Piscinibacter gummiphilus: one gene and its partners. Each later gene encodes a partner of the first gene's protein in a complex. Links are inferred from orthologs where the notes say so. Each region holds a gene or a part of one and is shown on either strand. Other genes may lie near its edges. The genes, in order: dnaN, holA, dinB and dnaX.

Evidence for each region.
Region 2: the proteins of dnaN (region 1) and holA are in contact, whole or in part, in a cryo-EM structure (PDB 8GIZ), measured with the Escherichia coli proteins. The link is inferred for Piscinibacter gummiphilus from one-to-one orthologs.
Region 3: the proteins of dnaN (region 1) and dinB are in contact, whole or in part, in a solved structure (PDB 1OK7), measured with the Escherichia coli proteins. The link is inferred for Piscinibacter gummiphilus from one-to-one orthologs.
Region 4: the proteins of dnaN (region 1) and dnaX are in contact, whole or in part, in a cryo-EM structure (PDB 8GIZ), measured with the Escherichia coli proteins. The link is inferred for Piscinibacter gummiphilus from one-to-one orthologs.

Annotation. Positions count from the first base shown.
Region 1 is NZ_CP015118.1:253-5,042, reverse strand. The notes cover bases 1,137-4,033. They hold dnaN (DNA polymerase III subunit beta), read right to left. Parts: upstream 3,195-4,033; coding sequence 2,079-3,194; downstream 1,137-2,078. Other genes in these bases: dnaA (chromosomal replication initiator protein DnaA), read right to left, coding at 3,430-4,033. Also shown: more of dnaA, read right to left, coding at 4,034-4,790. UniProt on the Escherichia coli protein: Confers DNA tethering and processivity to DNA polymerases and other proteins. Acts as a clamp, forming a ring around DNA (a reaction catalyzed by the clamp-loading complex) which diffuses in an ATP-independent manner freely and bidirectionally along dsDNA.
Region 2 is NZ_CP015118.1:5,850,064-5,854,810, reverse strand. Bases 716-3,569 are described here. They hold holA (DNA polymerase III subunit delta), read right to left. Parts: upstream 2,768-3,569; coding sequence 1,664-2,767; downstream 716-1,663. Other genes in these bases: leuS (leucine--tRNA ligase), read right to left, coding at 3,299-3,569; A4W93_RS26830 (LPS-assembly lipoprotein LptE), read right to left, coding at 2,778-3,299; A4W93_RS26840 (hypothetical protein), read right to left, coding at 1,161-1,640; A4W93_RS26845 (hypothetical protein), read right to left, coding at 772-1,164; A4W93_RS26850 (CinA family protein), read left to right, coding at 716-762. Also shown: A4W93_RS26855 (phosphatidylglycerophosphatase A family protein), read left to right, coding at 1-268; more of A4W93_RS26850, read left to right, coding at 265-715; more of leuS, read right to left, coding at 3,570-4,747. UniProt on the Escherichia coli protein: Part of the beta sliding clamp loading complex, which hydrolyzes ATP to load the beta clamp onto primed DNA to form the DNA replication pre-initiation complex.
Region 3 is NZ_CP015118.1:1,759,210-1,763,970, forward strand. Bases 834-3,701 are described here. They hold dinB (DNA polymerase IV), read right to left. Parts: upstream 2,925-3,701; coding sequence 1,743-2,924; downstream 834-1,742. Other genes in these bases: A4W93_RS07945 (DUF3034 family protein), read right to left, coding at 834-1,630; A4W93_RS07955 (DUF488 domain-containing protein), read left to right, coding at 3,067-3,462; A4W93_RS07960 (hypothetical protein), read left to right, coding at 3,459-3,701. Also shown: A4W93_RS07935 (cupredoxin domain-containing protein), read right to left, coding at 1-249; A4W93_RS07940 (group I truncated hemoglobin), read right to left, coding at 246-680; more of A4W93_RS07945, read right to left, coding at 695-833; more of A4W93_RS07960, read left to right, coding at 3,702-3,851; ferredoxin FdxA, read left to right, coding at 3,865-4,197; A4W93_RS07970 (HAD family hydrolase), read right to left, coding at 4,204-4,761. UniProt on the Escherichia coli protein: Poorly processive, error-prone DNA polymerase involved in translesion repair and untargeted mutagenesis. Copies undamaged DNA at stalled replication forks, which arise in vivo from mismatched or misaligned primer ends.
Region 4 is NZ_CP015118.1:3,598,065-3,602,953, forward strand. What follows is about bases 1,152-4,147. They hold dnaX (DNA polymerase III subunit gamma/tau), read right to left. Parts: upstream 3,634-4,147; coding sequence 1,669-3,633; downstream 1,152-1,668. Other genes in these bases: recR (recombination mediator RecR), read right to left, coding at 1,152-1,313; A4W93_RS16170 (YbaB/EbfC family nucleoid-associated protein), read right to left, coding at 1,318-1,644; A4W93_RS16180 (AIR synthase-related protein), read left to right, coding at 3,738-4,147. Also shown: A4W93_RS16160 (GlxA family transcriptional regulator), read left to right, coding at 1-718; more of recR, read right to left, coding at 726-1,151; more of A4W93_RS16180, read left to right, coding at 4,148-4,868. UniProt on the Escherichia coli protein: Part of the beta sliding clamp loading complex, which hydrolyzes ATP to load the beta clamp onto primed DNA to form the DNA replication pre-initiation complex.

The DNA of each region.
Region 1 (4,790 bases):
CTGACGTCTCCGCCGCTTCCAGCGTGTCGAGGTTCAGCACCAGGCCATTGGCCATCGCACGCAGGGCCTCGATGTCCATCCACGCGCTGAGGCGGTCGACGACGTTGTTGGCCAGCACGTATTGCGTGGCCTTCTCGGCGAGGTCTTCACCGGTCAGGGTCACGCCGTTGAGACCGGTGTCGAGCTTCGCGTCCTTCAGGGCGACCTTGAGCAGGTACGAGTCCAGCTCGGTGCCATCCTTCAGGTACTGCTCTTCCTTGCCCAGCTTGACCTTGTAGAGCGGCGGCTGCGCGATGTAGATGTGGCCGCGTTCGACGATCTCGGGCATCTGGCGGTAGAAGAACGTGAGCAGCAGGGTGCGGATGTGGGCGCCGTCGACGTCCGCGTCGGTCATGATGATGATGCGGTGGTAGCGAAGCTTGTCGGGGTTGAATTCTTCCTTCCCGATGCTGGTGCCGAGCGCGGTGATCAGCGTGAGGATTTCGTTGCTGGTCAGCAGGCGTTCGAAGCGCGCACGCTCCACGTTCAGGATCTTGCCGCGCAGCGGCAGGATCGCCTGGAACTTGCGGTCGCGGCCCTGCTTGGCAGAGCCGCCGGCGGAGTCGCCCTCCACGATGTAGATCTCGCAGAGTGCGGGGTCCTTTTCCTGGCAGTCGGCGAGCTTGCCGGGCAGGCCCATGCCGTCGAGCACGCCCTTGCGGCGGGTCATCTCGCGGGCCTTGCGGGCGGCTTCGCGGGCGCGCGACGCTTCGACGATCTTCGTGCAGATGATCTTGGCGTCGTTGGGGTTCTCGAGCAGGTAGTCGGTGAGGGCCTTGCTGACGACGTCTTCGACGGGGCCGCGCACTTCGCTGCTGACGAGCTTGTCCTTCGTCTGGCTGCTGAACTTGGGCTCGGGCACCTTCACGCTCAGCACGCAGCACAGGCCTTCGCGCATGTCGTCGCCGGTGACCTCGACCTTCGCCTTCTTGGCGTAGTCGTTCTCTTCGATGTACTTGTTGATGACACGGGTCATCGCGGCGCGCAGGCCGGTCAGGTGGGTGCCGCCGTCACGCTGCGGGATGTTGTTCGTGAAGCAGAGGACGCTCTCGGAGTAGCCGTCGTTCCACTGCATGGCCACCTCGGCGGTGATCATGGTGCCCTGGTCGCTGAGCTTCTCGCCGCTGGCCGAGAAGACGGTGGGGTTCAGCGTCTTCTTGCCGGTGTTGATGAAGTCGACGAAACCCTTCACGCCGCCGGCGAACGCGAAGTTCTCCTCGCGGTTGTTGCGCTCGTCCACCAGGCGGATCTTCACGCCGTTGTTCAGGAAGCTCAGTTCGCGCAGGCGCTTGCTGAGGATCTCGTAGTGGAAGTCGATGTTCGAGAAGATTTCCAGGTCGGGCAGGAAGTGCACCTCGGTGCCGCGCTTTTCCGTCTCGCCGGTGATCTTCATGGGCGAGATCTCGAAGCCGTCACGCTGCTCCAGCAGGCGGTCTTGCGGGATGCCCTGCTTGAACTCCATGAAGTGCACCTTGCCTTCGCGGCGCACGGTGAGGCGCAGCCACTTGCTCAGGCCGTTCACGCAGCTCACGCCCACGCCGTGCAGGCCGCCCGACACCTTGTAGCTGTTCTGGTTGAACTTGCCCCCGGCGTGTAGCTCGGTCAGCGCGATCTCGGCGGCGCTGCGCTTCGGCTCGTGCTTGTCGTCCATCTTGACGCCCGTGGGGATGCCCCGGCCGTTGTCGACGACGCTGATGGAGTTGTCGGTGTGGATGGTGACGACGATGTCGTCGCAGTGCCCGGCCAGCGCCTCGTCGATGGAGTTGTCGACCACCTCGAACACGAGGTGGTGCAGACCCGTGCCGTCGGACGTGTCGCCGATGTACATGCCCGGGCGCTTGCGGACGGCTTCCAGGCCTTCGAGGATCTGGATGCTGCCCTCGCCATAGGCTGCGCTGGCGTTGGGGTCCTGGGGCTTGTTGGTGTCGTCGCTCATGGCGCTTCAGTCTCTCGAAATTCAATCCAGCACCCGGGGGACCGCCACGCGATCCACCGGTGCCTTCGAACATATGGGGGTCAGGCGGCCAATCTCAAATGCGTCAAATGCGCATGGGCATGACCACGTACTTGAAGCCCGACTGCTCGGGCACGGTGATCAGCACGCTGGAGTTGGTGTCCTGGAGTTCGAGCTTGACCATGTCGACGCTCATGTTGGACAGCGCGTCCATCAGGTACGTGACGTTGAAGCCGATCTCGATGGTATCGCCTCCGTAGTCGATCTCGAGTTCTTCCTTGGCTTCTTCCTGCTCGGCGTTGCTGGACGCGATGCGCAGCACGCCCGGCTCGATGTTGACCCGCACGCCCTTGAACTTGTCGCTGGTCAGGATGGCGGCGCGCTGCAGGCTCGACAGCAGGGCGGTGCGGCCCAGCACGACGCTGTTGCGGTGGTTCTTGGGGATGACGCGGTTGTAGTCGGGGAACTTGCCTTCGACGAGCTTGGTGACGAACTCCATGCCGCTGAACGTGAACTTGGCCTGGTTGCCGGCGAAGCGCATCTCGATGGCGTTGTCACCTTCCTTGTCGTCGGTGAGCAGGCGCTGCAGTTCGAGCACGGTCTTGCGCGGCAGGATGACTTCCTGCTTCGGGATCTCGGTCTCGAGGGTGGCCTGGGCCAGCGCGAGCCGGTGACCGTCGGTGGCGACGAGGGTCAGGCTCTTGCCTTCGGCGACGAACAGGATGCCGTTCAGGTAGTAGCGGATGTCGTGCACCGCCATCGCGAAGTGTACCTGGTTGATCAGGCCCTTCAGCACCTTCTGGGGGACGCTGAACATGGGCCCGAAGTCGGCGGCTTCCTGGACCAGCGGGAAATCGTCGGCCGGCAGCGTCTGGAGCGTGAAGCGGCTCTTGCCGCCCTGCAGCGTCAGCTTGTTGGCGGTGGCGCTCAGCGTGACGACCTGGTCGGACGGCAGCGAGCGGAGGATGTCGATCATCTTCCGCGACCCGACCGTGGTGGCGAAGTTGGCGGCATCACCGCCCAGCTCGGCCGTGGTGCGGACCTGGATCTCGAGGTCACTGGTGGTGAGCTCGATCTGTTCCCCGGTTTTCCGGATCAGCACGTTGGCCAGGATGGGCAGGGTGTGCCGGCGTTCCACGATCCCGGACACGGCTTGCAGAGCGCTCAGGACTTTTTCTTGCGCTGCTTTTAAGACAATCATGTCAACCTCTTAAATTAGTCGTCTTAGTAGAGGAACGACGCTTTCTGTGGAAAACGCCATTTTCTCTTTTTCTATCAACTGCTTAGCTCTCGCGTAACCCTGTGTGCCGCCGGTCTGGTTACGCGGGAGTCGAAACCCACAACTTTTCGGAACTGCTCAAACCTGTGGACAACGAACGAGTTGTTCTGGAGTTGTCCCCAGGCTTGTTGTTTGACAGTCTGCCACTGACTGTGGTCTAGCCTTTCAGGGTCTGCTCCAGCACATGCAACTGCTGGTTCAGTTCGGAGTTCTTCTGGCGCTCGCCGGCGATCTTGCGCACGGCGTGCAGCACGGTGGTGTGGTCGCGGCCCCCGAACAGCTCGCCGATCTCGGGCAGGCTCTTCTGGGTCATTTCCTTGGCGAGGTACATGGCGATCTGGCGCGGGCGGGCGATGCTGGCCGGGCGCTTCTTGCTGTACATGTCGGCGACCTTGATCTTGTAGAAGTCGGCGACGGTCTTCTGGATGTTCTCGACGCCCACCTGGCGGTTCTGGATGGACAGCAGGTCCTTCAGCGCCTCGCGGGCGAGCTGGATGTTGATGTCCTTCAGCGAGAAGCGGGAGTACGCGAGGATCTTGCGCAGGGCGCCTTCCAGCTCGCGCACGTTGGCGCGCACGTTCTTCGCGACGAAGAAGGCGACGTCTTCCGGCATGGGGGTGCCTTCGGCATCCGCCTTGCGCATCAGGATGGCCACGCGCATTTCGAGCTCGGGCGGTTCGATGGCGACGGTCAGGCCGGCATCGAAGCGGGAGGTGAGGCGCTCGTCGATGTCCACCAGCCCCTTCGGGTAGGTGTCGCTCGTCATGATGATGTGGGCCTTCTTGGCCAGCAGCGCTTCGAAGGCGTTGAAGAACTCCTCCTGGGTGCGTTCCTTGCCGGCGAAGAACTGGACGTCGTCGATGAGCAGCAGGTCGAGCTGGTGGTACTTGGCCTTGAGCTCATCGAAGGTCTTGCGCTGGTAGTTCTTCACCACGTCGGTGATGAACTGCTCGGCGTGGAGGTACAGCACCCGGGCGTCGGCCCGGTCGGCCAGCAGCGCGTTGCCCACGGCGTGCACCAGGTGGGTCTTGCCCAGGCCCACGCCGCCGTAGATGAACAGCGGGTTGTACATCTGGCCCGGGGCGCCTGCCACGTGCAGCGCGGCGGTGCGGGCCATCTGGTTGGCGCGGCCGGCCACCAGGGTGTCGAACGTCAGCACCGGGTTCAAGCGGTGGCGCGGCAGCGATTGCGCCGCATCCGGACGCGGGCGCGCCGGGGCGCCCTCACGCGGTGGTTCGTTGAGCAGGTGGATGACCGGCGCGGCGGCCTGCTGGGACCGCAGCGGCGGATCGGCCGGACGGGCGGGCGGCAGGTCGCGCGGGGCCAGCGACAGGTCGAGGCGGACGGGTTTGCCGGCCAGCTCGCTCAGCACGGCTTCGATGCGGGTGGCGTACTGGTTGCGGATCCAGTCGAGCTTGAATCGGTTGGGCACACGCAGCGAGGCCACCGCGCCGTCGGGGCCGGCGTCGGTGACGCTGGCCGCGGGGAGCGGGCGGATCCACGTGTTGAATTGTTGTT
Region 2 (4,747 bases), 5.9 Mb from region 1 along the record:
CGCGATCGTGTGGGACGAGATCCTGGCCTTCTGGCTCGTGCTGTGGCTCGTGACCCCGGCCGGCCTGCTGGGCCAGACCGTCGCCTTCGCGCTGTTCCGCTTCTTCGATGCCGTGAAGCCGGGCCCGGTGGCCTGGGCCGACGAACGCTTCAAGGGCCGCCGCGGCGAGCCGCCGGGCTGGCGCCAGGGCTGGGGCATCCTGTTCGACGATTTCGTGGCGGCGCTGTGTGTGCTGCTGGTCATCGCGTTGTGGAGGTGGGTGGTGTGAGCAGCGTGGATCCCATCGAGGCCGTGGAGGCCGACGTGCGTGCACTGGCCGCGGCGCTGCTCGCGCGCGGCGTGCGCCTGGTGACGGCCGAGTCGTGCACGGGCGGGCTGATCGCCGCGGCGTGCACCGCCATCGCCGGGTCGAGCGACTGGTTCGACCGCGGCGTGGTGACGTACAGCAACGACGCCAAGACCGACCTGCTGGGCGTGCCGGGCGCCACGCTGCGCCGCCATGGCGCGGTGAGCCGCCCGGTGGCCCTCGCGATGGCCCAGGGGGCGCTCGCGCGGGCGCCGGCCGGGCTCGCGCTGGCGGTCACGGGCATCGCGGGGCCGGGCGGCGGGTCGCCGGACAAGCCGGTGGGCACCGTGTGGCTCGCCTGGGCGGTCACGGGGCAGCCCGCCGAGGCGGTGCTGCTGCAGCTCGCTGGCGACCGGGCATCCATCCGCCTGCAGACGGTGCGTCATGCGCTGCAGGCCGGGCTCAAGGCCCTCTGAGGAGGTCCCTCAGCGCTGGCCGTGCCAGATGCCTTCGATGGACAGTGTGTGGTGCAGGTCCCCGCGGCCCCAGCGGCCGCGGAAGCGCTGCCGGTCTTCGGAGAAGCGCGCGAAGAAGTAGCCCTGGCCGTAGGTGTCGGTCCACTCGCAGCGCAGCACCACCTCGTTGCGCATCTCGCAGGGGCCGAGCGTGCCGGGCACCTCGCGGCCGTCCGGTTCGACGAACACGTAGCGGCCCACGGTGCGGTCGTTCCGGTCCTCCCAGAAGACGGTGGTGACCGGCAGCCGCCGGCCGCCGCTGAAGATCTCGCCGGTGTACCTCGTTTCCTCGGGGGCCGACGTGGCGCAGGCCTGCAGCAGCGCGGCGAACGCCGCCAGGGCCAGGGCGCGCGGCGCGTTCATGACCGGCGGGTGTTGAGGTCCACGCTGCGGCGCTTGGCCAGCGTCACCATGTCCTGGCCGGCGTTGATGAACTCGACCTGACCCTCGCGCATCTGCTGGCGGGCCTTGTCGAGGTCGGCGGTGGCGGACGAATCGAAGGCGTCGGCCGCGGTTTTCGCGCCGGCGCCGAGCTTGCCGAAGCCGGCGACCATGCGGGCCTGGATGTCGCGCACCTCCGGCGATTTCATCTCGGTCTTCTCGAGCGTGTCACGGGCACGGCCGATCGCGGCGGCCGATTCGCGCATGATCGCGGCCTTCTCCGGGTTCGTGGCCGCCGCCTGCACCTTGGTCATCGCCTGCTGCACGTCGGCCTGGGCCATGGCGGTCTGGCCCGCCGCGTTGAGCGCCACGAGGTCGGTGCCGATGGGGTCGATGCGGCTGCAGGCCGTGAGCGCGGCCAGGCCGAACGAGAGCAGGGCGACGGTGATCGGGCGCATGGCGGTTCCTCGGGAGATGGCGTTCAGGACGACAGGGCGAGCCGGCGGCCCGGGCCGCCCGGCTTGCGGGCGCTCACCGCGACCCGCTCGCAGATCATCAGCGACAGGCGACGCAGGCCGGCCCACGCGTCGAGGGGCCAGCCGGGGTGGCGCAGGCCCTTGGCGAGGCCGTCGCACACTTGCGCGGCCTCGACGAGTTCGGCGAGGGCGATGTCGGTGAGCACCGGTGCGGCCCGTTCGAACAGGCGTTCCTTCGCACCCCAGACCCGCGCCTCGCGCAGGGCCATCGGCAGCGGCTTGCCGTCGTTCATCGCGTCGCGCACGCGCTTGAGGGCGAGGATGTCGTTGGCGAGCGTCCAGTGCACGAGCACGGCCGCCTCGCCTTCGGCCTGCAGGCCGTCGAGCATGCGCAGCGCGCGGGCCACCTGGCCGGCCAGCACCGCCTCGCCGAGCTTGAAGACGTCGTAGCGGGCCACGTTGAGCACGGCGCTTTCGATCTGCTCGAAGCTCAGTTCACCGGCGGGGTACAGCAGGCCGAGCTTCTGCACCTCCTGGTGCGCGGCCATCAGGTTGCCCTCGACGCGGTCGGCGAAGAAGGCGAGCGTCTGCTGCCCGGCCTCGCCGTCCATCACGCGCTGGCCCTGCGCGGCGAGGCGCTGGGCGATCCACGTGGGCAGGGCCTTGCGGTCGATGGCGTCGACGCGCACCGTGACCCCGGCGCCGTCGAGCGCGAGGAACCACGCGCTGCTCTGCTGCGTGCGGTCGAGCTTGGGCAACTGCACGATGGTGACGACGTCTTCCGACAGCGTCTCGCAGTAGCGCTGCAGTGCTTCGGAGCCGTCCTTGCCCGGCTTGCCGGAGGGGATGCGGATCTCGACGATCTGCCGGTCGGCGAACAGGCTCATGGCCTGCGACGCGCCGAGCAGGCCGCTCCAGTCGAAGTGGGCGCCAGCCACCGTGTGCACCTGGCGTTCGGTGTGGCCCGCGGCCCGCGCGGCGGCACGCACCGCGTCGCACGCTTCCTGGGCGAGCAGCGGCTCGTCGCCGTAGAGCGTGTAGATGGGGCGCAGGCCCTTGGTGGCGCACTGCTTCAGGTGGCCTGCGAGCTGGTCTGCCCGGACTTGCATTCCGGCCTCCTCAGAGTTTGACCGCGCCGAGGCGGCGCATCACCTGAAGCGCGATGTCGTCCTGCATCGCGCGGTACAGCAGCTGCTCCTCCTGCTCCTTGGCGAGGGCATCGCGCTCGTTGTAGGTCATGTCGCGCGTCTGCAGGATCTCGGTGCGGGGGATCAGCTCGCGCCCGTTGTTCGCCTTCAGGCGGAACGTGAGGCGTTCGCGCAGCTGCAGTTCACGCACCTGGCCGGTGGACGTGAACGCGACCACGTTGCGCTCCTGGGCGTCGACCAGCACCTCGAAGATGGCCTCGGCGGCCGGCGGGGCGTCGACGAGGCGGGTGGAGGGCGACGAGGCCAGCGCGCGCCGCAGGGCCACGCCCATCGACGACGTGGGCTTGAAGCCCGAGAGGTGCAGCGTGCGGAACGGCAGCTCCGGCGGGCGGCGGAGCTGGAAGCCGCATCCGGCGAGCGCGCCCGCGCCGGCCGCGGCGGCCAGCACGGACAGGCACAGCCGCCGGGACACGGGCGTCGGGCGCTTCGGCATCAGACCACCACGTTGACGAGCCGGCCCGGCACGACAACGATCTTCTTCGGCGGTTTGCCTTCGGAGAAGCGGATGAACTCGGGGTTGGCGAGTGCAAGCGCCTCGATGGCGGCCTTGTCGGCACCGGCGGCCACGCGGATGGAGCCGCGCAGCTTGCCGTTGACCTGCAGCATCAGCTCGATCTCGTCCTGCACCAGCGCGGCCGGGTCGACCTCGGGCCAGGTCGCGTCGAGCAGGTCGCCGCCGACGGCCGCATAGCCCAGCTCGTTCCACAGGTGCCACGTGATGTGCGGGCAGGCCGGGTACAGCACGCGCAGCAGGATGCCGTACGCCTCGCGGATCACCGCGGGTGCATCGCCCTTGAAGCCTTCGAGTGCGTTCAGCAGCTTCATCGCGCCGGAGACGACGGTGTTGTACTGCATGCGCTCGTAGTCGTAGCTGACCTGCTCGAGCACCTTGTGCACCTCGCGGCGCAACGTCTTCGCGTCGTCGGACAGCGCCGAGGCGTCCACCGCGCCAGAGGCGCGCACCGCGTCGGCGTGCTTGACGCCGAAGTTCCAGATGCGGCGCAGGAAGCGGTTCGCGCCTTCGACACCGGCGTCGTTCCACTCGAGCGTCTGCTCGGGCGGCGACGCGAACATCACGAACAGGCGGGCCGTGTCGGCGCCCTGGCGTTCGATCAGCTGCTGCGGGTCGACGCCGTTGTTCTTCGACTTGGACATCGTGGTCCAGCCTTCGTACACCACCGGCTTGCCGTCCTCCTTGTGGACGGCCGACTGCACGTGCGCGTGTTCGTCGCGCACGATGTCGAGGTCGTGGGCCCAGTAGTAGTCCTTGCCGCCGGTGTCGTGCGTGCGCGAGAACGCCTCGTTGAGCACCATGCCCTGCGTCAGCAGCTTCGTGAACGGTTCGTCGATCTTCACGAGGCCCAGGTCCCGCATCACCTTGGTCCAGAAGCGCGCGTACAGCAGGTGCAGGATGGCGTGTTCGATGCCGCCGATGTACTGGTCCATCGGCATCCAGTACTCCGTGCCGGCGCCCACCATGGCCTTGTCGTTCGTGGCGTCGCAGTACCGCATGAAGTACCACGAGCTGTCGACGAACGTGTCCATCGTGTCGGTTTCCCGGCGCGAGGGCTTGCCGCAGGTGGGGCAGGCCACGTTCAGGAAGGCCGCGTGCTTGTTCAGCGGGTTGCCGCTGCCGTCGGGCACGACGTCTTCCGGCAGCACCACCGGGAGGTCCTTCTCGGGCACCGGCACCGGACCGTGGTCCGGGCAGTGGATGATGGGGATCGGGGTGCCCCAGTAGCGCTGGCGGCTGATGCCCCAGTCGCGCAGGCGCCACGTGGTCTTCTTCTCGCCGAGGCCCTTCTGGGCGAGGGCCGCGGCCACCGCGTCCACCGCGGCGCCGTGGGACAGGCCGCTGAAGTAGTCGGAGTTGATGGTGAC
Region 3 (4,761 bases), 1.8 Mb from region 1 along the record:
GACAGTCACCGCAGGCTGGAACTGCATGCCGAGCTGCTCGATCAGCACCGGCTCGGCGGGAGGCGCGCCGTTGGGGATGGGGGCGGCCGCGGGCTTGGGCGGGCCCACGACCCACACGACGACATCGCGTGCGGGCTGGCCGTCCTGGCCGGTGACACTGACCATCACGTCGGCGCTGCGGGCCGCGCCCGACACGAGCAGGCCGAGCATCAGCACGAGGGCGAGGCGGGGGGAGGGGGTGGTGGTCATGGGGTGTTGACGATCTCGCGGTGCATCGGCGCCAGCCGGGCGAGCAGGCGGTTCTGGGTGGAGAACGCGATGCCCCGCGCGTCCATGCTCTGCTGCAGCACCTCGACGAGCGCGTTGAAGTCGCGCTTCGTCACGTCGATGCCGGCGTGCGCCGTCTTCATGTCCGGGCCCACGAGCTTGCAGGGGCCGCCGGACACCTCGCAGAACTGGTCCACCAGCTGCTTCTTCAGGTGGGCCTGATCCACGTCCTTGAAGAACGGGGCCAAACGCGGGTCGGTGAGCAGGCGGGCGACGAAGTCGTCCATCAGCACGGCGAGGCCCGGCTTTTCGCCGAGCTGGTGATAGAGCGTGTCGTCGGGGGACTGCGCGTTCACGGTGCCGGCGAGGCACAGCGCAGCGGTGGCGAGCCAGCGGAAAAACGAGGCGGTCATGTCGAGGTCCCGTGTCAGTAGGCCACCTGGGCCGAGAAGTACACACCGGTCTGGCGGTCGGGCACCAGTGCCGGGGCGATGCGCCCGAGGTCCACCCAGGCGAGCGTGAGCGACAGGTGCTTGGACGGCGCCCACGCGACGAACACGTCCTTCCAGTCGTCTTCCTTCAACCCGGCACCGAACGGCGACGGGTTCAGGTTGTCGGGTTTCATGCGGTACTCGGCGCCGAGGGCCACGTCCTTGCGCGGCAGCCAGGCCACCGACACCTCGGGCATCAGCTTGTAGCCGTCGTGGGCCGTGCTGCCGAAGCCGAGCAGGCCGTTCTGGTTGGCCTTCGTGGCGCGGAGCGTGGCGTTGACGAGCACGGCCTGGGCGAGGAAGAGCTTGGTCGCGCTGAGGTAGACGTCGACCCCGTGGTCGTCCGCGCCCAGCGACGCGAGCACGGGCGCGAGCGGGCCGGCGTCGAGGTGCTTGTACTCGAGGCCGGCGGCCACCTGCGGCATCCAGCGGTCGCTGTCGAGCACGGCGTCGCCGGCGAGGCGCACCTTCAGGCCGGCGATGTCCTGCTTCAGGTGCAGTCCCGCCAAGGCGGGGCTCAGCGGCGCGAGGTTCGAATAGGTCTTGAAGTCCTGGCGGGCGAGCGAGAACTCCACGCGGTCGAGTGCGGACACGGCCACGCCGTAGCCGGTGAGGGCGTAGTCCTTCACGACCACGCGGGTCACGAAGGCGGTGGCACCGACCTCGCCGGCCGTGGCGTAGCCGCCCGTGACGGCCCAGGGGGTCAGGCCACCGCCGGCCGCGCCATCGATGCTGCTGACCCCGCCGGTGAGCAGCAGCTTGCCGTTGCCGGGCTGGAGGAGGGGGGGAGCCTGCTGGGCCTGTGCCGCGCCTGCCGAAAGGGCGAGGCAGGTGGCGCAGGTGGTGGCGAAGTGCTGGAGCGGTTGTCGCATGGGGCGTCCTCACGGGGGGTGGTTCTGCCCGGAACTAGTCGGCTCGCCGGGCGCCGGATGCGCGGAAGCGCATCATGGGCCCACAAAGCGTGAATTGTTGGCAGTGTCGCCGTCAATCCCCAGGTGGATCGAACAGGGGCATGGGCGACAGGAAGTCGGCGAGTGGCTCCTGCACCGACAGCGGCGCCGGGGGCGTGGCGGGTCGAAGCAGGTCGCTCAGCCGCGCGAGGTTGCCCGCGCGCACGCCCAGCAGCCGCATGCGCCGGCCGAGGTCCACGCGCTTGAGGCATTCGCCCGCGGCGCGGCGGATGGTGCGGGCGTCGAAGGTGTGGGCGGGCAGCGTGATGTCGCGCGTGACGATGCGGAAGTCGTCGAAGCGCAGCTTCAGGCCGATGGTCTTGGCCGCGTAGCCCTTGCGTTCGAGGTCGCCCGCGAGCTTCACGCACAGCGTGGTGAAGATCTCGGTGAGCACGGCGCGGTCGCGCACGGCGTGCAGGTCGCGCTCGAAGGTGGTCTCGCGGCTGATGGACTTCGGCTCCGAGAACAGCACCACCGGCCGGTCGTCGCGCCCGTGCGACGCGGCGTGCAGCCAGGCGCCGTAGCTGCGGCCGAAGTGTTCGACGAGGAAGGCGGGATCGGCCGCGGCCACGTCGCCGATGGTGACGATGCCGAGGGCGGCGAGCTTCTCGTTGGCCTTCGGGCCGATGCCGTTGACCTTTTTCGCGGCCAGGGGCCAGATGCGCGTGGGGATGTCGTCGGCCGTCAGCAGCGTGAGGCCGTCGGGTTTGTCGAGTTCGGAAGCGATCTTCGACAGCAGCTTGTTGGGCGTGATGCCCACCGAACAGGTGAGTCCGGTGGCGTCGAACACGGCTTGGCGCAGCTGCTCGCCCACGGCACGGCCGCCGTCTTCGAGCGCGCCGGGGATGTCGGTGAGGTCGATGTAGATCTCGTCGATGCCGCGGTCTTCCACCTGCGGGGCGATGGCGCGCACCGCGGCCTTGAAGAGCCGCGAGTAGCGGCGGTACTCGTCGAAGTCGACCGGGAGCAGGATGGCGTCGGGCGCGAGCTGTGCCGCCTTCATGGTGCCCATGGCCGAATGCACGCCCAGCGCGCGCGCCTCGTAGGTGGACGTGGTGATGACACCGCGGCCGGTGTAGTCGCGCAGGTGGAAGTAGCGGCGCGTGCCGTCGGGCTGCAGCACGGGCTGGCTGTCGCGCCCGCCGCCGATCACCACCGCCTGGCCGCGCAGGTCGGGGTAGCGCAGCAGTTCGACCGACGCGTAGAAGGCGTCCATGTCGAGGTGGGCGATGAGGCGGCGCGGGGCGGGATCGGTCACGGGAGCGGCCGGAAAGTCGGCTGTATGGGCGTACAGTATCGGCGACCTGCGGGGCGAAGACAATCGGGCATGTGCCGCGGCGGCACGGGGAGGGTGGATCGTGGGGGTGCGAGTGGTGCAACTGGGCAGCCCGCGGGCGGCCGGCGAGGGGACGCGGATCGGCACGGTGCGGCGCCCGCCGCGCGGGGTGCCGAAGGAACGGTTCGCCGCGGACGGCTGGTACGACGTCTGGTACCCGAACCTCGCGCCGTCGGCCGAGACGATGAAACAGGGTCAGGGCGCCGAAACCGAGGCCGCGTGGAACGCCTTCGTGCGCAAGTACCGCGGCGAGATGAAGGTGCCCGAGAACGACCGCACGCTCGACGTGCTGGCCGCGCTGTCGCACCACGCCGACTTCTCCGTCGGCTGCTACTGCGACAACGAAGCGCGCTGCCACCGCTCGGTGCTGCGGGCGCTGCTGGCCGAGAAGGGCGCGGTCATCGCGCCCGCACCATGACGCGGCGCTTCGGGTTCGCCGACTCCGAGGTGGCGGGGGTCGAGGTCCAGGGCGACACGCTGCGCGTGCGTTTCGCCGCGGCGAACGTGTCGGAGCCCGACACCACCACCTTCAGCGGCGAACGCCAGGGCCACGTGGCCGGGGTGGTCCTTGTGTGCCGGGGCGGGCCCTGGCCTGCGCCCGGCGAACAACTCATCGGCCGGCTCGTGGACGGCCGTGTGGTCGCGCACGGCGTGGGGCTGGCGCAGCTGCCGCTGCCGGCGGAACTCGCCGAGGCCTCGCGCGTCGAACTGCACTTCGCCAACCGGGCCCGGCTCGACATCGCCGTCACCAGCGTGTCGCTGACCGTGCCGCATGATGCGGGCCTGCGCGAATCGTTCGCCTGCTGACCCACCTTCCAGAATGCCCTTCGTCGTCACCGAATCCTGCGTCGCCTGCAAGCACACCGACTGTGTCGACGTGTGCCCCATGGACTGTTTCGTCGAGGGCCCGAACTTCGTGGCGATCGACCCCGAGGGTTGCATCGACTGCTCGGTGTGCGTGCCCGAGTGCCCGGTGGATGCCATCGTGAACGCCACCGACGTGACCGAGGCCCAGCGGCCGTACATCGCGCTCAATGCACAGTTCGCCCGCGACCCGGCATGGCGTCCCATCACGTCGCGCAAGCCGCCGTTGCCGGACCACGCGCGGTGGCAGGCGGTCTCGCCGAAACGGCACCTGATCGAGTTGCCCTGAGCGTCGTCAGCGGCAGGCCGACGGCACCGCGTCGAGCGACCCGATGGCCTCGCGCGGGCCACCCTGATGGCGTGCGTCGCGGTCGAGCAGCAGGGCCTGGAGGCCGGCCTGGCGCGCGCCGTCGTAGTCGAGTTCGGGGGAGTCGCCCACCATGCACGCCTGCGCCGGCGCCACGGCGAAGTGGTCGGCGACCGCGTGGTAGGCGCGGGCCAGTGGTTTGCTGAAGCCCGTCTCTTCGCCGATGGCGATGTGGTCCACCGCCTGCGCCAGCCCCGTGGCGGCGAGCTTGCGGCGCTGACCGTCGGACGGGCCGTTGGTCAGGATCGCGGTGGGGATGCCCGCCGCGCGCAGGCGCGCGAGCACCGGCAGTGCGTCGGGGTACAGCATCGGCCGGTCGTTCACGCAGGCCATGAACAGCTGGTTCAGGTGGGCGACCAGGTCCGGATCGGGCGGGGCGCCGAGGCTCGCGAGCGGTTCGCTGAAGCGCCGCAGGCGGTACTCGTCGCGTGTGAGTTCGCCCCGTTCGAACCGCGCGAAGATGGGCCGGTCGACCGGCCGGCACGC
Region 4 (4,889 bases), 3.6 Mb from region 1 along the record:
GCGCATCGCCGCGGCCTTCGACGACAGCGCACTCGTGGTCACCCTCGGGGCCGCGACGTGGCTCGCGGCCCGCACCGGCCGCATCGACGGCCTGCGCGTCGCGCTCGCCTGGTACCAGTCGGGCGGCTTCCGCCAGGACTTCCCTCACGTCGCCGTGGCACCGGGCAGTGCCTGGCTGCACGACGGACCGCTGCTGAGCGGGGCCGAGTCTGCCACGCTGATCCCCGTCGCACTCGAACTCGTTCGCCTGGCCGTGGGCCCGGAGCTGGCCCAGGCCTGCGCGAACGTGCACCAGCACGACCCCGACCGCCAGCATGCCGCCGTGCGCGCCGCCGCGCAGGCGCACCTCGGCACCACGCGTGGCAGCCCGGTGGCGCTGGCCGTCGCGTGGATGGGCGAACACCTCGACCGCCCGTACCGGCTGCGCGAGGTGGCCGACGCCGCCGCGGTCAGCCCGCGCACGCTGCTGCGCCACTTCCAGGAGGCCCTGGGTCACTCGCCACTCGACCACCTGCACGGCCTGCGGTGCCAGCGGGCGCGGGTGCTGCTCGAACTGTCACTCGACGGGGTGCCGGCCATCGGCGAGGCGTGCGGGTATGCGGACCCGGCGGCGTTCCGGCGGGTATTCCGCCGCGAGGCGGGGGTGTCGCCCGCGCAGTACCGGCAACGCTATGCGCTCCGGTCACCGCGGGTGCGGTGGAAGGTGGACGCGACCTGAAGGGGGGTCAGCGCCGCGCCACGAGCGCGTGTGCGATGGTGCCCAGGTCCACGTGTTCGAGTTCGCTGCCGATGGGCACGCCGCGCGCGAGCCGGGTCACCCGCACCTCGCGCGACTTGAGCGCCTCGGCGATCACGTGGGACGTGGCCTCGCCCTCGGCGGTGAAGTTGGTGGCGACGATGACCTCGTCGACCACGCCGTCGGCCGTGCGGTCCATCAGGGCCTGCAGCCCGATGTCGGACACGCCGATGCCGTCGAGCGGGCTCAGCCGCCCCATCAGCACGAAGTAGAGGCCCTTGTAGCTGCCGGTGCGTTCCATCGCGGCCTGGTCGGCGGGGGTTTCCACCACACAGAGCAGCTTCGGATCGCGTTCGGGGTCGAGGCAGGTGCTGCACACCGGCGCCTCGGTGAACGTGTGGCACCGCTCGCAGTGCCGCACGTCGTGCAGCGCCGTGTCGAGCGCATCCGCCAGCGTCTGCGCACCGACCCGGTCGTGCTGCAGGAGGTGGAACGCCATGCGCTGCGCCGACTTCTGCCCCACGCCCGGGAGCAGGTGCAGGGCGTCGATCAGCGCCTCGAGGGCGGATGCGGCCACGGACTCAGAACGGGAACTTCATGCCGCCGGGCAGCGGCATGCCGGCGGTGAGCTTGCCCATCTTCTCCTGGGAGACCTCTTCCGCGCGGCGCAGGCCGTCGTTGAAGGCGGCGGCCACGAGGTCTTCCAGCATGTCCTTGTCGTCGGCCAGCAGGCTCGGGTCGATCACGACGCGCTTGACGTCGTGCTTGCAGGTCATGGTCACCTTCACGAGGCCGGCGCCGGACTGGCCTTCCACCTCGATGGTGGCCAGTTCGTCCTGGGCCTTCTTGAGGTTTTCCTGCATCTGCTGCGCCTGCTTCATCAAGCCGGCGATCTGGTTCTTCATCATGGTGTGATCCTTTTGGACTGGACTTCAGTGGAATTTGACGGACCCCGGCACGATGCGCGCCGTCTTGAACTGCTGCATCAGCGACTGCACCAGCGGGTCGTTGGAAATGATCTGTTCGGCCTCCGCCTGGCGGCGGTTGCGCTCGGCCGAGGCGCGCAGGGAGGGCGTGTCCGTGGCCTGGCCGCTCTCGAACTCGAAGCGCACCGGCTGCTTCAACAGCTCCGACAGCGCGCTCTGCACCTTGTTGCACTGGGCCGGCGCGCGCAGCATCTCGCGCTCGACGATCAGGCGCCACACCATCGTGCCGTCGCGGGTCTCGACGGCCAGGCAATGCGCCTGCATCGCCATCTCGCGGGCCAGCGCCGAGATGGCGCCCGCGGCGTTGAGCTGCATCACGACGTCGTTCCAGCGCGCGCCCATCTGGGTGGGCACGTGGAGGGTCGGCGCGGGATCGGCCGGCAGCGGACGGCGCGCCACCGGGGCCACCACCGGCTCGGACGGTTCGCCGCGGTCGGGTTCGAAGTCGTCCAGGCTCATGGGCGCCTCGTTCGACGGTTCGCCGTCGAACGGCTGCTCGTCGAGCCAGGCCGGAGGTTCGTCGTCGCGCACCGGGACCGGCACACGCACGGCCGGGGCCTGGGCGACCGCCGCGGGGCGCATGGGTTCGCGGGGTGCGGGCGCCGGGACGGGCACCGGGGCCGGTGCGGCCGCGCGAACTGGCGCAGGCGCAGGCACGGGAGCGGGCATCGGCGGACGGACCGGCACGGGCGCGGCCACGGAGACCGGAGCGGACACCGGCGCCACCACGGGCGCGGCGACCGGCGCCGGCGCCGGTGACGACGCGGCTGGAGCGGAGGCCGGACGCGCCGGTGCGGGCGCGGGCGCACCACCTGCCGGACGGAACGCCAGCATGCGCAGCAGCACCATCACGAGGCCGCTGTATTCGTCGGGCGCGAGGTTCAGCTCGGCACGGCCGTGCAGCACGATGCTGTAGAGCAGCTGGATCTCGTCGGCCGGCAGCAGCGCCGAGAGGCGCACGGGCGCGGCGCTGTCGGGATCGGCCGGGTCCAGCGCGTCGGGCACGGCCTGCACCACCGCCATCTGCTGCAGCAGCGACGCCATCTCCTCGAGCGTGCCGGTGGCCGACAGGCCCAGGCCGCGCAGGTCGTTGACGGCGGCCACCACCTCGGCGCCCTGCCCCGCGGCCAGCGCGTCGATCAGGCGCACGGCGTGCGAACGGTCCACCGCGCCGAGCATCTGGCGCACGCCCGCCTCGGTGAGCGAACCGGCGCCGAACGCGATGGCCTGGTCGGTGAGGGACAGTGCGTCGCGCATCGAGCCGCGCGCGGCGCGCGACAGCAGGCGCAGCGCGCCGGGTTCGGCCTGGATCTGTTCGGCGCCCAGCACGTTGCCGAGGTGCTCCAGCACCGTCTGCGGCGCCATGGGCCGCAGGTTGAACTGCAGGCAGCGCGACAGCACCGTGGGCGGCACCTTCTGCGGGTCGGTGGTGGCCAGCACGAACTTGAGGTACTCGGGCGGCTCCTCGAGCGTCTTGAGCATCGCGTTGAACGCGGTGTTCGACAGCATGTGCACTTCGTCGATCATGTAGACCTTGAAGCGCCCCATCACCGGCTTGTAGACGGCCTGGTCGAGCAGCTGGGAGATTTCTTCCACGCCGCGGTTCGACGCCGCGTCGAGTTCGACGTAGTCGACGAAGCGGCCGGCGTCGATGTCGCGGCAGGCATCGCACACGCCGCACGGGTGGGCGGTGATGCCGCCCTGGCCGTCGGCCCCGGTGCAGTTGAGCGCCTTCGCGAGGATGCGCGACACGGAGGTCTTGCCGACGCCCCGGGTGCCGGTGAACAGGTAGGCGTGGTGCAGGCGCTGCTGCGTGAGCGCGTTGCCCAGCGCCTGCACGACGTGCTCCTGCCCCACGAGCGATTCGAAATCGCGGGAGCGGTACTTGCGAGCCAGGACGAGGTAGGACATCCGGGCATTCTACGGTCGCCGTCGGGTGCAACACGACGCGGATCGTCACCTGCCCGATAATCCGGGTTTGGCCCCTCCGCCGGCACCGACGTCCGAACCCGCTCATGAACACCAAGTCCACCCCGCCCACCGCCAACGACACCCTCAGCTACGAACAGGCCGGCGTCAACTACGACCTGATCGACCCGCTGAAGGTCGCCGCCCAGCGCGCGGCCAAGGCCACCGGCGCCCACCTGGCGACGCATGGGTTCACCGAGGTCGAGGCGTCGCGCGGCGAATCGGCCTACGTCGTCGACGTGGGCCCGTTCTACATCGCCTCCATCGTCGAATGCCTCGGCTCGAAAGCGCTCGTCGCCGACGAGATGAAGGCACTGACCGGCAAGAGCTACTACGACGGCATCGCGCAGGACACCATCGCGATGGCCATCAACGACCTGATCACCGTGGGCGCCACCCCGCTCGTCGTGCAGGCCTACTGGGCCGCCGGCGGCTCCGACTGGTTCGGCGACGCGCAGCGCGCCCAGGCCCTCGTGGCCGGCTGGAAGCGCGCCTGCGACGTCTGCAGCGTGGCCTGGGGCGGCGGTGAAACGCCCGCGCTGGCCGGCATCGTGGCCGATGGCCGCATCGACCTCGCCGCCAGCTGCACGGGCCTCATCAACCCGAAGGAACGCCTGTCGGTGGGCGACAAGCTCGGCGCGGGCGACGCCATCGTGCTGCTGGCCTCGAGCGGCATCCACGCCAACGGCCTGAGCCTCGCGCGCAAGCTGGTCGAGCGCCTGCCGAACGGCTACCTGACCGAGGTGGAACCGGGCCTCACCTACGGCGAGGCCCTGCTCGCGCCCACCGTGCTGTACTCGCCCGTCACCGAGGCGCTCTACAAGGCCGGCATCATTCCGAACTACTGCGCGAACATCACGGGCCACGGCTGGCGCAAGCTGCTGCGCCACCCGGCCGTTCACACGTACCGCATCCACACCGTGCCGCCGGTCACGCCGGTGCTGAAGTTCATCCAGCAGCACGCGAAGCAGGACGACTTCGAGGCCTACGGCACGCTCAACATGGGCGCCGGCTTCGCGCTGTTCGTGAAGGCGGAGGACGCCGAGCGCACCGTCGCCGTCGCGAAGGCCCAGGGCATCGACGCCTGGGTCGCAGGTAGCGTCGAAGCGGGCCCCAAGAAACTCGTGATCGAACCGCTGAACATCGAGTTCGGCGACGACGCCCTGCAACTTCGTTGACCTTTTTCGGGGAGAGCCCTC